DNA from 4 places in the Gracilibacillus caseinilyticus genome. Region 1 is predicted to be linked to each of the others. Evidence: riboswitches for the same ligand, from Rfam matches in the RefSeq annotation. Region 1 holds a riboswitch; each other region holds the start of a gene.
What was found. Region 1 has a riboswitch for thiamine pyrophosphate ahead of tenA (thiaminase II). Riboswitches for the same ligand answer to the same signal wherever they lie in the genome.
Positions count from the first base shown of each region.

Region 1 (3,962 bases):
TGTTTTTTGTTAAAAGTTTGCACTTTCTCACCTTGTTTCTATGCTATAATATACAAAACATGCTAAAATGATATCGTTAGCGTTTACGATAGTTTGCATTTAAACAGAATATCATACAATCACCCACAGGAAAAGAGTTAACAAATGAAAGAAGGTTTCTCCATGGAAAACAAAATTGTAAAAGAAGTGCTTTCCTGGCTGAAGGCATTATTAGTCGCTCTAGTAATCGTGCTTGTATGTCGGCATTTCCTTATTACACCATCTGTTGTAAAAGGTGAGTCAATGATGCCGAATTTACATGATGGAGACAGAATTATTCTGAGTAAAGTGAGCGATATTGAGCGTTTCGATGAAATTGCTTTTAAAGCTCCTGACTCTGAAGATAATTATGTCAAACGAGTGATTGGTTTTGCAGGTGACCAGATTGAAATGAAAGATGACAAGCTTTACATTAATGGAGAGTTTTATGAGGAAACATATCTGGATGAGTATAAATCCGTTCTCTCGGAAGGTGGTCAGCTGACATATGATTTCACCCTTAAAGAGCTAACAGGTAGTGAGACAGTACCTGAAGGGAAATTATTTGTTTTGGGTGATAATCGCAGAGTAAGTAAAGACAGTCGTCAATTCGGCTTTATTGATGAAGATGCCGTAATTGGTGATGTGAAAATGCGAATCTGGCCAATCGATTCATTTGGGATTATAAACTAGTATAACAGGTTCCGGTCATCGAAGAATGACCGGAACTTTTTTCATGAGAAAAAAGCATATAAGTACATTCATAAAGGTGAATTCCAATAGTAGTCATGCTCAAGTATGGGTTCTTATAATACGGATTATGTTAACTAGGAGCTTACTAGCTTAGTGATAATTTTGAAAGGTTTTATATGCTGAAATGTCGCTCCAGCCAACCACTTCGCGTCCTGCGGGGCATATTTCCGAAGCTTTGCTAAGCAGATGAAAGCTATCAAAATTACCACAATGTCAAACAGTCTCACTTTACATAATCCATATTAAAGGAAGTTGTATATGCATGTGGAATGAAGCCAAATTTCAATTTCCTCAATAAACAAACTAAATCATCTTCTCTAAAACCAGGCACAAGCAATTTTTTCTCATCAAGTTTACGTAGAGCATTACCACATGTTGCTTGACAAAGATAGTTTTCCATGTTTTAGTGGAATTAACTTCATAATGAAATTCCGCTAGGGGTGCTGCAGGTAGCAGCTGAGATAAGAATGATGTTCTTGATCCCTTTGAACCTGAACTGGTTAGTACCAGCGTAGGAAAGTGGAGTCGGAAGGTGTACGTCCATACGCCTGACTTTTTGATATTTATTTATTCAAAAATGAGCCGCTCCGCTTAGCTGAGCGGCTTTTTGTTATGAAAATAAATATGATGGAGGAATAGAAAATGACATTTAGTGAAGAATTACGTGTGGCCGCCGACGATGTGTTTGAAGGAATTTTTCAACACCCATTTGTGACAGGGTTAGGGAAAGGAAATTTAAAGAAAGAAGCGATAATTCATTATGTGAAAGCAGATTTTGAATATTTGAATGCGTTTATCAATATTTATGGTTTAGCTATATCAAAAAGTGATGTACGGGACGAGATGAACTACTTTTATGAGCAAATCGGTTTTGTCCTTCACAGTGAGATTCATCCTCATAACAATTTGTGCGAAGTAGCAGGTGTTTCGTATGATGAATTACAAGGCTATCCATTACCACCAACAGCAGATCACTATGTGACACACATGAAAACAGTTGCGCTTCAAGGGAGCATTGGAGAACTAATAGCGGCATTATTGCCATGCCCTTGGACTTATTTAGAGATTGGTCACTATTTAATGAAGAAATACAAACCACAAGAAAATCATCCGTTTTATGATTGGATTTCGTTCTATGCCCAAGATGAAACGGCATCTGTTACAACAGAACTGCGCAAACGATTAGATAAGTGGGCAGAAGAAGCTGGCGAGACAGAGAAACAAAAAGCAAAACTTGCCTTTATGAAAAGCTGTCAGCTCGAATATTTATTCTGGGAAATGGCCTATCAGGTGGAAGAATGGCCTTTCTCTTTGAAAGGAACGGAATCTTCTTATGCATAAAATAGCTTCAGCACTTACGATTGCAGGTACAGATCCTACAGGTGGAGCTGGCATTCAGGCAGATTTAAAAGTATTTCAGGAAAGAGAAGTATATGGCATGAGTGTCATCACTTCCGTTGTGGCACAAAATACTGAAGGCGTTCAGGATGTTCAGCATTTAACTGTTGATTTTATTGAAAAACAACTCGACGCTGTTCTTACCGATATTCCGCCGCAAGCAATAAAAACAGGTATGATTGCGACAGTGGAAATGATGGAATTAATCGCAAAAAAATTAAAGAATTCCACAATTCCATACGTGATTGATCCGGTGATGGTAGCAAAAAGTGGCCATTCGTTGATGGATGAAACATCAAGAGAAGTAATTCGTGAAACATTAATTCCGCTTGCAACAGTCGTTACACCAAATGTGCCGGAAGCGGAGATACTAGTCGGGTTTGCTATCCAAACAAACGAAGAAGCAGAAAAAGCAGCAAAAGTAATTGTCAATAAATTAGGTGCACAAGCGGCCATTGTCAAAGGTGGACACCTTTCTGGAGAAGCGATTGATGTGTTATATGATGGAGAGGAACTCTATCACTTCCAGTCTGATCGGTTTGACACGAAGCATACGCATGGAACTGGCTGTACATTTTCTGCGGCTATTACAGCAGAATTAGCCAAAGGGAAGTCAGTGAGAGACGCAGTAGAGATCGGAAAAGACTTTACTACGAAAGCGATCCAGTACCCATTAGAACTGGGGAAAGGGAACGGTCCAACCAACCATTGGGGATATCGTTTAGAAGGGCTGCCTGCTCAGAAGGAGATTATCGATAAATGAGTCATTTAATTGAAGAAGTAAGAAAACACCAGCCCTTGATTCACAATATTACGAATCAGGTAGTTATGAATTTTACAGCAAATGGTCTATATGCGATTGGTGCGTCACCAGTCATGGCAAATGCTAAAGAAGAAGTAGAAGAAATGGCTACACTAGCCAATGCGCTCGTATTGAATATCGGAACCTTAACAGATGTGCAGGTTGAAGCGATGATATTGGCAGGTAAAGCAGCCAACAAAACAGGAACTCCTGTCGTTTTTGACCCTGTTGGGGCAGGAGCGACGATGTTCCGCACGCAATCCGCTCAGCGAATTCTGGAACAGGTAGAGGTAACCTGTATTCGTGGTAATGCTGGAGAAATAGCGAGTCTGGCTGGTCTCTCTGCAACTGTTCGGGGTGTAGATGGTGCAGGTGATGTAGATATGGAGATTTTGGCAGAACAAGCCTATCAGAAATTGGGAGTCTCTCTTGCGATTACAGGAGCACAAGATATTCTCATTCATCAACGAGAAAAAGTCATTCTCTCGAACGGCCATCCACTTTTAACGAAAGTAACAGGAACTGGATGTTTATTATCCTCCGTATTGGCAGCGTTTCTGGCAGTAACTGATGATGTATTACAAGCAATGACAGATGCGATCAGTTATTATGGTGTAGCAGCGGAAAATGCAGCTAGTGAACAACAATTGCCGGGCAGTTTTCAAGTAAGCTTTATTGATCAATTGTTCCATCTAAAAAGTGAAGAGATAAATAGAAAAATTCGGATAATCAGAGGTGCCTAAAGAGATGCAACATGAATGGTTACAAGTGTATTTCATTATGGGAAGCAACAATACAGTTCAAGATCCTTTAGAAGTATTAGAAGAGGCGTTGAAGGGCGGTATTACATGCTTCCAATTCCGTGAAAAAGGAAAAAATGCGTTACAAGGGACAGCAAAAAAGCAATTGGCAGAGCAGATGAAGCAGTTATGTCAGCAATATCGAGTTCCTTTCTTCATTAATGATGATGTCGACTTAGCGATTGAAATTG
Region 1 covers NZ_CP095072.1:703,765-707,726, reverse strand. Annotated here, with positions in the region: gene MUN88_RS03405 (CynX/NimT family MFS transporter) at 1-23, opposite strand, end outside; gene lepB (signal peptidase I) at 163-711, shown strand; TPP riboswitch at 1,198-1,306, shown strand; gene tenA (thiaminase II) at 1,414-2,112, shown strand; gene thiD (bifunctional hydroxymethylpyrimidine kinase/phosphomethylpyrimidine kinase) at 2,105-2,932, shown strand; gene thiM (hydroxyethylthiazole kinase) at 2,929-3,714, shown strand; gene thiE (thiamine phosphate synthase) at 3,719-3,962, shown strand, end outside.

Region 2 (3,962 bases), 1.0 Mb from region 1:
TCTCGATCTTTATCTAATCCACTGGCCAGTACCTGAGCAAAATAAATACAAAGAGACTTGGAAAGCAATGGAGAAACTTTACAACGACGGAAAAATCCGTGCAATCGGTGTAAGTAATTTCAAAGAGCATCACTTGGATGACCTGATAAAGGATGCAGCGATCACACCAATGGTGAATCAGGTAGAGTATCACCCACACTTGCAGCAACGCAGTTTACATGATTATTGTAAAAAACACAATATCCAATTAGAAGCATGGTCTCCACTTAAACAAGGTAAAGTCCTGGATGATCTGACTTTAACGGATATTGCAAAACGCCATGGCAAGTCAACGGCACAAGTAATTCTGCGTTGGGACTTACAGCAAGGTGTTGTGACGATTCCGAAATCCGTCAAACAACATCGTATCCAGGATAATGCGGATGTGTTTGATTTTGAACTAACAGATGCAGAGATGAAGCTGATCCATGATATGAATAAAGACGAGCGTGTTGGACCAGATCCTGATACATTTAGTAAACGATAAAAATATATGATATAAAAACGCCCAGAGTTCAAAAAACTCTGAGCGTTTCTTTTTATCAGTCAAGAAAGTATATAAGTGCAGCCACAGCAGTAATCATATTGAACATGAAGTTGAGTTCCTATAATATGGATTATGTCAACCAGCCTAGAAGTCATTTTGACATATTTTTAGTGGTATGATACCGCTCCGGCCAACCACTACTTGCCCCCATAAGTTAGTTATGCTCGGTTTTACTTATTTATTTTGTTTCTCCGTAAGTGAAAATTATAAGGATCAAAGTACTCACTATCTGTTTGATGCGCTTTGTTGCATAAGTGGAGCGTTTTTTATCCTTGATAAAATGAATAGTCCAATAATAGCTCCGGTTACACTGCTGACAAGAAATCCTGGCAAAAATGCGAACGCACCAACAGATGACCCCATCAACACTTTTGCATATGGCACAGAAAGCAGAGAGCCAAGGATACCAGTTCCGATCATTTCACCAATACCAGCGAGTGTACGTTTATTCGTCCATCGATACAAATAACCTGCAAGTAAAGCCCCGACCATACCACCCGGAAAAGCGAGCAATGTACCTAACCCTAATAAATTTCGTAGTAAGCCAATCATGAAGGCAATGATAACTGCTGGAACGGGGCCTAACGTTACCGCTGCCATCACGTTCACAGCATGCTGGACAGGGTATGCTTTGGCAATACCTGTCGGAAACCAAAGAAACTGGGAACCAAGTGTCCCGATGGCAATAAAAACAGCCATTGTGGTTAATAATAATGTACGATTCATATTTTCCCTCCTTTTGTTATCATAAGGGATCTCAGCTGAAGGAAAATAAAAAGCCAGATTCTAATAAAGAAACTGGTTATACCGTATCAAGAATAGAGCTACTTCCCTACGCTGGTACCAACCAGATCAGGTTCTTAGAGTTAAAAAGCTTATGCGCGCTTTTCTCTCAACCTATGCTCATAGGCACCCCTAGTAGTGATCATACTTATGTAATTAACAAAATTTTATCAAATAATAGAAAAAAGTCAATTCAAGCAACTATCTTGAATTCAAGATAAATTTTGTGTATACTATATGTAAAGAAATGGAGGAATGCATCATGCAATTAAAAGGAATTCATCATGTTTCCGCGATCACTGCCAATGCGCAGGATAACTTCGATTTCTACACAAATATTTTAGGAATGCGACTTGTCAAAAAAACAGTCAATCAGGATGATCCGAGTATGTACCATTTGTTTTATGCAGATGAAAAGGGAAGTCCAGGCACTGATTTAACTTTCTTTGAAATAAATAATGCAGGGCATACGTATACAGGTAACAATAGTATCTCCACCACATCATTACGTGTGGGAAGTGATCAAGCGTTAGCCTATTGGCAGGATCGCTTTGATCAGTATGATATCGTTCATGATGGGATCAGTGAACAGTTTGGTCGCCAAGTGTTACCTTTTCAAGATCATGAAGGGCAACGGTTGATATTGGTATCCGACGAAACGAATACAGGAGTTGCTGCAGGTGTCCCGTGGAACGGAAATGGAGTGGAAGAGGAAAACGCTGTGATTGGATTAGGACCAGTTCACTTCACTATTCCAGAATTGGCACCGACGAAAAGCATTCTGACGGATGTATTGGGATTCCGGCATGAAGGTAATTATTCACTTTTGAATGGCCGTGAAATCGACGTTTTTTCCACAGGAGAAGGCGGAACGGGAGCCGAAGTCCATGTCGAAGTGCGACCAGAATTACAAAAAGAACGGCCAGGGCGAGGCAGTGTACATCACGTTGCTTTTCGTGTTGAAGATGTCGAGGAACTAGAAGCATGGCGAGATGTGATTCGTCAACAAAGATTACCAAACTCAGGAATTGTTGATCGTTACTATTTTCAATCGTTATATTTCCGTGAATCAAATGGAATCTTAATTGAATTGGCAACAGATGGACCGGGATTCGCAACCGATGAGAATATGGAGGCTTTAGGAGAAGCGTTGGCTTTGCCACCTTTTTTAGCCGATAAACGTGAAGAAATCGAAGCGAATTTAACGCCATTAGAAACAAAGCATAAATAAAACATTACCACACGCGTAAAACGATAATGCGTGTGGTTTTTTTAATTTTATGGACCAAAATTAGATGGAAAGCGAAAAAACTGTCCAAGAGCATACTCTATGATCATCACCCAACATTCACAGATTATTTTTTTGCTAACATCATATGTTATACTATTTTCGTCGTTATACGAAAGGGGACAATCACATGAAAGAGATAAAAGCTGTCTGTCTGGATATGGATGGAACGATTCTGAACAATCATAATCAATTGGTACAAAATACGAGGAACGTGATCGAGCAAATTCGTCAGCTTGGAGTTAAAGTATTTATTGTCACGGGTCGCTCTTATAAAGAAGTACTCGACATTACGGAAGGTAACGTTGAGCTTGATGGTATTGTCACTGCGAATGGTATGATTACGTATTTGGATGAGAAGATATTACGTCAGCATCAATTATCGCCAGAGGTTGTCGATCGCGTCATTCAGTTGGCGAGAGAGCATCATATTTTCTATGAAGTACATCCTGTTAATGGGAATCGCACGACGCTTAAAGGTGATCAGCACTACATGGAGCAAATGATTAAACAGAATAAGCCCGATGAAGTTGGTCTCCATGAATGGCTGGAAAGGGAAGAGGCGATAGCTCAAGCAATTGAATGGGTGGACGAGCTACCAGATGTTCCATACGCGAAGATGTACTGTTTTGCTGATCGACATCAGCACATGCAACAATGGATTTCCGAATTAGAACAGCTTAAGCAGGAGGTTGCTTTTTCCACTTCTTCCTCATCCCCACATAATGTGGAGGTGATGGTGGCCAATGTCCATAAAGCAACGGGTATCTCCGCTTTGTTAGAACACTATGGCCTTGATGCTGAGACGGTATTAGCGATCGGGGACAGTAACAACGACATCGCGATGATGGAGATTGTCGGTTATCCAGTTGCAATGAAGAATGCGACCGATCAGATCAAAAAAATAACAGAGATAACAACAGAATTTACTAATGATGAAGAAGGTGTGAATCACTTCTTGAAAGATTTTTTTAAACACAAGCTGTAAAAGGTTTGTGTTTTTATTTGTATTTGTTTTATTCTATGATAAAATAATATCAAACATTTTCAAAAAGAAACAGATAAAATGTATGCGGTTACAAGATTAGGCGGAATACGCATACGTCACATATAGGAGAGAAATAGTTGAATTTTGCTTTGAAATTGCCTATAGTCAGTAATAGGATGTTTGAAGAACGAAGGTAGGAGAATGGTCATGTTAGTTGCCGAAAGACACCAACGTATTGTGGAAGTCGTTAATCAACGAAAAAGTATTCGAGTATCAGAACTCGCCAGTCAATTTTCTGTGACAGATGAGACAATTCG
Region 2 covers NZ_CP095072.1:1,748,812-1,752,773, forward strand. Annotated here, with positions in the region: gene MUN88_RS08410 (aldo/keto reductase) at 1-526, shown strand, start outside; gene thiW (energy coupling factor transporter S component ThiW) at 812-1,312, opposite strand; TPP riboswitch at 1,399-1,513, opposite strand; gene MUN88_RS08420 (ring-cleaving dioxygenase) at 1,632-2,600, shown strand; gene MUN88_RS08425 (HAD family hydrolase) at 2,788-3,645, shown strand; gene MUN88_RS08430 (DeoR/GlpR family DNA-binding transcription regulator) at 3,853-3,962, shown strand, end outside.
Region 2: another riboswitch for thiamine pyrophosphate. It lies ahead of thiW (energy coupling factor transporter S component ThiW); the one in region 1 lies ahead of tenA (thiaminase II).

Region 3 (3,962 bases), 1.7 Mb from region 1:
AATTGAAGTAAAATATTAAATTGTTTTATGTTGTTTCCCACTATAACAAAAAACGAACTGGATTGCAATGGAGAATTTTAAATTAGCGAATCTTCCTATAAATTGTTGTTCTACATTCTTTTTAAGATTTAAACCTGCATTACTGGATATTTATGTTAATGTTAGGATGAGGTGCTGTGATGCATAACGAACAGAAAGTATCAAGAATGCACAGTATAATTAGCTATATTACTCTTATCACAGCGTTTAGTTGTTTTTCTTGTACGATCAAATTCAAGGACAAATTGTCGCTGGTTTTGCGATAATTGATTTTTATGAAGATGATTTTGGTGGTAGCATAATATTGGACGAACATATCAAAACTTTTATTGCTACGAGAGCAGTAAAGTTTAAAAGCGACTAAAAATTTTCATTCGGCCTTTAGCGCTATTATTCATAATTATGTTACTATTTCTACGAGGCATATAATGATCTTTAGAAAGGAGAAAAAGAAATTGACCAAAAATAATGAATTGTCGCTTGAGAAACGGGAAGAATTAATAAGTTTGTTGAAAGACCGTTTTGAAAAAAATACGGAACGCCATCAAGGATTAGATTGGGATAAAATTGAAGCCAAGCTGGAAGCTGATCCGAATAGATTGTGGTCGCTTAACCAAATGGAAGAGACAGGCGGTGAACCGGATGTCGTTGGATTTGACGAAAACACAAAGGCATACCTATTTTTCGACTGTTCCGCTGAAAGTCCTAAAGGTCGCAGAAGTGTTTGCTATGATCGAGAAGCACTGGAGTCGAGGAAAAAACACAAACCTGAAAATACGGCTGTGGATATGGCCGCTGACATGGGCATTGAACTATTAACAGAGGAAGAATATCGAGAGTTGCAAAAACTAGGTGAATTCGATAAGAAAACATCCAGTTGGGTAAAAACACCTGAGAAAATTAGAAATCGCGGTGGGGCGATCTTTTGTGATCGTCGTTATGATACCGTATTCACTTATCATAATGGGGCAGACTCCTATTATGCTGCCAGAGGTTTTCGAGGCTCATGTAGAGTTTGAATATAAAGAGGGGGTTAGTGTAACATAATTCGCGAGTTTGTTACACTAACCACTTTATTAATTTTTACTAAATTACATATCATGCGACTTATTATGTTTTTGTCTAGAATGATTCTGGTTCTTTACTTTATGAGAGCCTGCCATCGGTTCTCCGTAAGGCTGAGTTGGACTTTTTGGTAAATCAGGTTGTTCAGACTGTTTTGGTCCTTTTCGATTTTTAGCCATTATAGTTATCCTCCTTCATCAGTTTAGTGATTTAGCATATTTAATAAAGGTTTCTTCATTTTCAATCAATCCGCATACACCACACTGTATTCTCTGGTTTGGCCCATTGTAGGCGATGTGAAAAATCTCGAGCGGTTCTTTTGCGTAATCATTTACTATTTCTCCGGTATCCATGTCTAATTTCACCGGCTTTGCCACTTGCTCAATCACATTAAAGCGAGACCGGTTCGTTTTACATTTTGGACATTTATAAGGCTGCGTCATCTATAATCCCTCCCAATATTTTCTCCATTAAGACTGCCTGCAATGTTAGCTTATTTTTTCTCATTAGTGACAAATTATACTGATCAATATTTTGAGAAAGATTGAAACGTCGTACGATTATTATTTCAATAAATATGGGTATGCTCTTGACAATCTGGAAAAATCTGATATGATAAAGTCGAAATTAATATACGAAACACATCCACTAGGGGTGTCTTAACAAGACTGAGATTAAAGTGATACTTTAAGACCCTTAGAACCTGATCTGGTTTATACCAGCGTAGGGAAGTGGCAACTATTCCTATACATATGATTTGAATAAGTATAAGTATAGCCACTTTCTTGCGTGCGAGAAGGTGGCTTTTTTGTGCTTTGGATAACAAATATGTAGAAGGAGTGGGAGTACATGAAGAAAAAGTTAACATTGGTGGACATTTTAATTACGATTGTCATTGCTTTTATTTTTAGTGTGATTTACCGAGTATGGGGACCAGTGTACAGCGTGATATCTGTGGTCGGCTTGCATGTCGATCAACTTGTATATGGTATGTGGTTTATGGCGGCTACGGTTGCTTTCCTCATTATTCGAAAGCCGGGTGTTGCCTTATTAGCAGAAGTGGCGGCAGCTCAGGGGGAATTTCTATTCGGGGGCTCCTGGGGGATTTCATTATTACTTTATGGCATTTTGCAAGGACTAGGCTGTGAACTTGTGTTTGCGATGGTTCGTTACAAAAGCTATCGATTGTTCGTCACCTGTCTGGCGGCTGTCGGCGCTACAATAGGTTCGTTAATACTGGATGTGTTTTATGGCTATATCGATACGTTAGCATGGTGGAATGTTACGTTGTTAATCGTCAATCGAACGATCGGTGCTATCGTGATTACTGGCGTTTTTGCTTATTATTTAGTTTTAGCATTGGATAAAACAGGAGTAACCAAGATGATCCGGCCATTATCAGAAAAAGATTATCACTTTTCCGATGAAGAAACGGGGTCTTAGTATGATCGAAATTAATCACTTAAAAGCAAAATATCCTGGCCAGTCAAGGACGATTATCAACGACTTTTCCTTATCCATCCAAGAGGAGGAAAAGGTCTTACTGATTGGTCCTTCGGGTTCCGGTAAATCAACTATCATGCAAATATTAGCCGGGTTAATTCCAGAGGTTATTGAAATTCCATTGAAATATCAATCTCGTACTTTACCTGATGCTTACGGTATTGTCTTTCAGGATCCGGATGCACAATTTTGTATGCCATATGTCGATGAGGAAATAGCGTTTGTTCTTGAAAATCGAGGTGTCGCTCGTGAAAAAATGCCAGATTTGATTACCAAGTATCTCGAGCAAGTCGGCTTATCATTTGCTGACAATCATATTCCGATTCAACATTTATCAGGTGGTATGAAGCAGCGACTTGCGATTGCCACCGTTCTGGCGTTGGAGCCGTCCGTAATCTTTTTGGATGAACCTACCGCAATGTTAGATGATCAAGGTACTGTAGATGTGTGGGATACGATAAAAAAAGTGGCAGCCAATAAAACCATTATCATTGTCGAACACAAAATTGAGCATATTTTATCCTTTGTGGATCGAGTCATCATGATAGATGAGTCAGGCAATATACTGGGAGATGACACACCAGAAGCCATTTTCACAAAATTTCGCGAGAAGCTTTATCGTTATGGTGTTTGGTATCCGAAAATTTGGCATGATTTTCTTGCGCAACGAGCCAATCCCAAACCTTCTACGCATATACTAGATCTGCCGGTAATTCGTCTCGACTCCTTAAAAGGTTACCATCTGAAAAAGTTAAAAATGGAAGTGGAAAAGGCAACCATTTATCAAGGGGACTGGCTGGCAGTTACTGGTGAGAATGGCTCTGGCAAAAGCACACTATTACTTGCCATCATGCAATTGATTCGTACAAAAGGGAATATCTATTATTATTTGTCAGAGAAATCAACGAATTGTAACTATCAGAAAATGGGCTATGTTTTTCAAAATCCGGAATTACAATTTATTGCAAATTCTGTGTATGAGGAGCTGGCTCAATCCTTAGTGAATAGTGAAGAGGAAGTGCTTCCTGAAACAATTGAACAGCACTTAAAAAGATATCACTTATTTCAAGTCAAAGATCAACATCCATACGAATTATCGGTCGGGCAGAAGAGAAGGTTAAGTGTTGCTACTGCTACGATCGCTAATGTTGATGTCTTACTCCTGGATGAGCCTACATTCGGACAGGATGCTAAAAACACTTTTGCCATGCTCGATATGTTAGACGCATGTCGCAAAAATGGGATAACGATTGTGATGGTTACCCATCAAAATGAAATTGTCAGGCATTTTGCGACAAGAGAATGGCGCGTGCAAGAGGGGCAAGTTCAGGAAATGACGGCATATCCATTGCCAA
Region 3 covers NZ_CP095072.1:3,477,870-3,481,831, reverse strand. Annotated here, with positions in the region: partial or broken gene MUN88_RS16650 (SAM-dependent methyltransferase) at 260-403, shown strand; gene MUN88_RS16645 (DUF4256 domain-containing protein) at 495-1,058, shown strand; gene MUN88_RS16640 (small acid-soluble spore protein P) at 1,131-1,283, opposite strand; gene MUN88_RS16635 (DNA alkylation repair protein) at 1,302-1,547, opposite strand; TPP riboswitch at 1,745-1,851, shown strand; gene MUN88_RS16630 (ECF transporter S component) at 1,954-2,547, shown strand; gene MUN88_RS16625 (ABC transporter ATP-binding protein) at 2,549-3,962, shown strand, end outside.
Region 3: another riboswitch for thiamine pyrophosphate. It lies ahead of MUN88_RS16630 (ECF transporter S component); the one in region 1 lies ahead of tenA (thiaminase II).

Region 4 (3,962 bases), 2.1 Mb from region 1:
TATATTGCATCACAAACAGAAGAGATACCGATTGAAGAATTGTATGAACAAGCAGGAAATGCAATCTTTTTTAACCTTGAAAATATCGATAAAGAAGTAAGAGATTCATTGGCAATTGGTGAAAAAATTACAGTAACACACGGACCAATTGCAGAATCCTATCCAGCTCAAAGTAGTGCAACTGATATTGCAAGAGTGAAGGATTCAGACCATGATTTGATAGAGACACATGGAGAATATGAAAATTTGATTCATTTGGAAACATTTAGACAAGCAGTTCAGAATCAGCAAGTCAGTCACTTACGATTAATACGTCATACGACAGAGGGTGATCCAATCTATTACAACATTTCTTATGATGGCAATGAATTTAATATTTCTCGTGATAGTCGTAAAGACAGTTATGCTGGCTCAGGTGATATTATGAACGGTTTTACCTGTAAGCAATTGGAGAATTCATTAACAGAAGAAAATAACATTCGCTTTGACTTTACCAGTTGTGATCAACAAGAAAAACTTTCTTTTGAGGTGCCATACGTTGAGATAATGGTACCAAAGCAAACATATCAAAGTCTGGAGATAATCGTAGGTGACCAAAAAATACTAGAGAGTGATGATAAGGAGAAAATTAATAAAGTTATTGAGAAAATTAGAACAGGAACTCCAAAATCAGTTATGATCATGACGAAGATGGCTCCTGCGGGCGAATTGGTGTTAAAAGGAGAACAAGCAAACATTCGTTTCGATTTTTACAAGGATGGGAATCTGATTCGCTATAACACATTTATCGAAGCTGGAATAACAGTTGACTAAAAGATCCATATTAATCGTTATTTTACATTGGTTTTTGAATGCTATCAAAATATCAGCAATTGTTTTGAAGGTATCTGGTCTGAGCTAACTATTTGATAGAAAAGATTTAACCGTGTTACTATTACACTATCTCAGAATCGAGATATTGTGTAATTCCGTACGAATCTGGGAAAACTCCAAATGGAATCAATACAACGAGAAGGGAAGTAGAGAAGTGGTAAAAGTAGCAGTTATTTATTATAGTTCAACAGGTACTAATTATAAGCTGGCGAATTGGGCGGCAGACGCAATCAAGGAAGCTGGCGCAGAAGTGAAGGTTGTTCGTGCACAAGAAACAGCACCAAAACCAGCGATTGCATCAAATCCAAAATGGGAGCAGCATTTGCAAGATACTGAACATGTTCCTGAAGCTAGCTCTGACGATATTGAATGGGCGGACGCGATTATTTTCAGTATGCCGACTCGTTTCGGTGGTGTTCCTTCACAAATGAAACAATTTATTGATTCACAAGGTGGTTTATGGGCTGCTGGTAAGACAGCCAATAAAGTGGTTAGTGCGATGTCTTCTGCATCTAACCCACACGGCGGCCATGAAGCAACGTTGTTGAACTTTTATACATCGATGATGCACTGGGGAGCTATTATAGTCCCACCAGGATATACAGATCAATCAGCCTTTACATCAGGTGGAAATCCTTATGGAAACAGTGTAACACACACGCCGGATGGTGACTTCGTAGAAGATGTAGAGAATGCAGTGAAACATCAAGCTAAACGCGTTGTAGAAGTAGCAACAAAGATTCACGGATAATATACAGTATAAGGCGAACCTCAAACTAGAATGAGATTCGTCTTTGTTATACGTTTAAAAGTATAAAATTTTAGCGAAGCAGATCGACGTAGTGAAAATTTAGAATGTACAACGTATAAGTAAAACTTCGGCATTCGCTAAAGATAAGGCGAATGCCGAGTTTTTCTAAACAGGTAAGAAAGTATAAAATTTTAAGGTTTCGTACCGCTTTCTAACATGAACAGCCATGTCCAGCGCAAGCGCCCAGATACTAGGTGGCTTCCTACATCGCCCTACGATAAAGAAGACTTGCCGATTGGTGATAACCAGAGGCCTAGTCGACCTTATGCCCTTGGGCGAAAGTCATCAACATCACTTGCTCACCGTGATTCCTTTATCTCAGTTAATGCCGTCCAGTCGCTACGTTTCTAAACGGGCGCTTGCGCTTTTCTAATGCACTGAAGCAAAGCTGAGTAAATAAAACTTGAAGAAATGATCGAAATATGTCAAAGTAGATAATGGAAAATTAAATAGGAGATGTAGGGGGACCGGTGTTGCCGGTTGAGAAAGTTTCCGTGAGTTACTTGACCCTTAGAACCTGATCTGGTTAGTACCAGCGTAGGGAACATATGAGATAATTGAATCTATATGCGCCCTAGTCTGCTAAGTCTTGGGTGTTTCTTATATGTTCCCCCAAAAAAGAAAAAAGGGGGATTTTTTACGTGAAAAAAATAATATTCGCAGCACTTAGTGTATGTTTGGTGTTGGTAGGGTGTGGAGAAGAAGACAGCTCCTCAGAGAAAATGGAGGACGTAACTCTCGTTTTGGATTGGACACCAAATACCAATCATACTGGATTATATGTGGCCCAATCAAAAGGGTATTTTGAAGAGCAAGGAATGAATGTAGAAATTGTGATGCCAGGTGAAGCGGGGGCAGATCAAACCGTTGCTTCTGGGAAAGCTGAATTTGGTATCAGCTACCAAGAGTCTGTCACAGAAGCTAGAGTCCAGGATATTCCACTAGTATCGATTGCAGCAGTGATCCAGCATAATACGTCAGGTTTTGCTTCTCCGGTTGATAAAGGAATTACCTCACCAGCCGACTTTGCCGGGAAAACTTACGGTGGCTGGGGAGCACCAGTAGAATCTGCTGTGATTGACTCGTTAATGAAACAAGAAGGTGCATCTGTAGAGGATGTAGACATCGTCAATATGGGTAATACTGATTTCTTTACTGCGGTAGAAAGGGATATTGATTTTGCCTGGATTTATTATGGCTGGACAGGAATCGAAGCAGAATTGCGTGGAAAAGAATTAAATATGCTTTATTTAACCGATTATTCGGAGAACCTAGATTACTATACACCAGTCATTACAACAAATGAAAATATGATAGAGGAAAATCCGGAAACGATTAAGAAATTTGTAGTAGCTGTAAGCAAAGGATATCAATTCGCAACCGATAATCCAGACGAAGCTGCAGATATTCTGATTGAAGAGGTACCTGATCTAGATGAGGAATTAGTATATGCCAGTCAAAAATGGTTATCACCGAAATATCAAGATGATGCAGATAGATGGGGTGAGCAATCACAAGAAGTATGGCAGAATTATGCCGACTTTATGTATGAAAATGATCTGTTGGATCGAGAACTAGACGCAGAAGCAGCCTTTACCAATGAATTTTTACCCGAATAGGAGGGAGTATGATGGCAGAAGCATTAGTGAGTATACAAATTATACCAAAAACACCGAATGGAGAAGAGTCGATTCCATTTGTCGATGAAGCAATTTCTATTATTGATCAATCGGATGTTAACTACCATGTAGGACCATTAGAAACAACGATGGAAGGGGAGTTATCCGAGTTGTTCGCTGTTATCGAAAAAATGAATCAGCGCATGCATCAGTTAAATTGCCCCAGTGTAATATCGCAAGTGAAAATTTATTCGCGTCAAGATCGCCAGGCATCGATGACAGAATTAACGAAAAAATATCGTTAGAATGGAAAGTGGCCATAAAATGGGCGAAAGTAACCATAAAAGTATAAAGAGTGGCCATAGAACACTTGAAAGTGGCCATGAAAAAATTGAGGTAGGTTTTATGTGGAGAAAGTTATCATTACCAGTCATTATGATCGTCGGTATTCTACTTGTCTGGGAAGGATCCAGCCGATTTTTTCAAATACCTAGCTGGATTCTTCCTGCTCCAACAGAAATAGTGACAGAAGCAATACAAGGCTGGACGAATTTTCAGCAGCATGTTTGGGCGACGGTAAGTCTTACAACTGGTGGTTTTATTATAGGTACCGTGTTTGGTCTGGCGATCGCAATGCTCCTTCATTTATTGCCAAAAGT
Region 4 covers NZ_CP095072.1:2,770,989-2,774,950, forward strand. Annotated here, with positions in the region: gene MUN88_RS13055 (DUF4362 domain-containing protein) at 1-813, shown strand, start outside; gene wrbA (NAD(P)H:quinone oxidoreductase) at 1,028-1,624, shown strand; TPP riboswitch at 2,135-2,245, shown strand; gene MUN88_RS13065 (ABC transporter substrate-binding protein) at 2,326-3,303, shown strand; gene MUN88_RS13070 (thiamine-binding protein) at 3,315-3,608, shown strand; gene MUN88_RS13075 (ABC transporter permease) at 3,709-3,962, shown strand, end outside.
Region 4: another riboswitch for thiamine pyrophosphate. It lies ahead of MUN88_RS13065 (ABC transporter substrate-binding protein); the one in region 1 lies ahead of tenA (thiaminase II).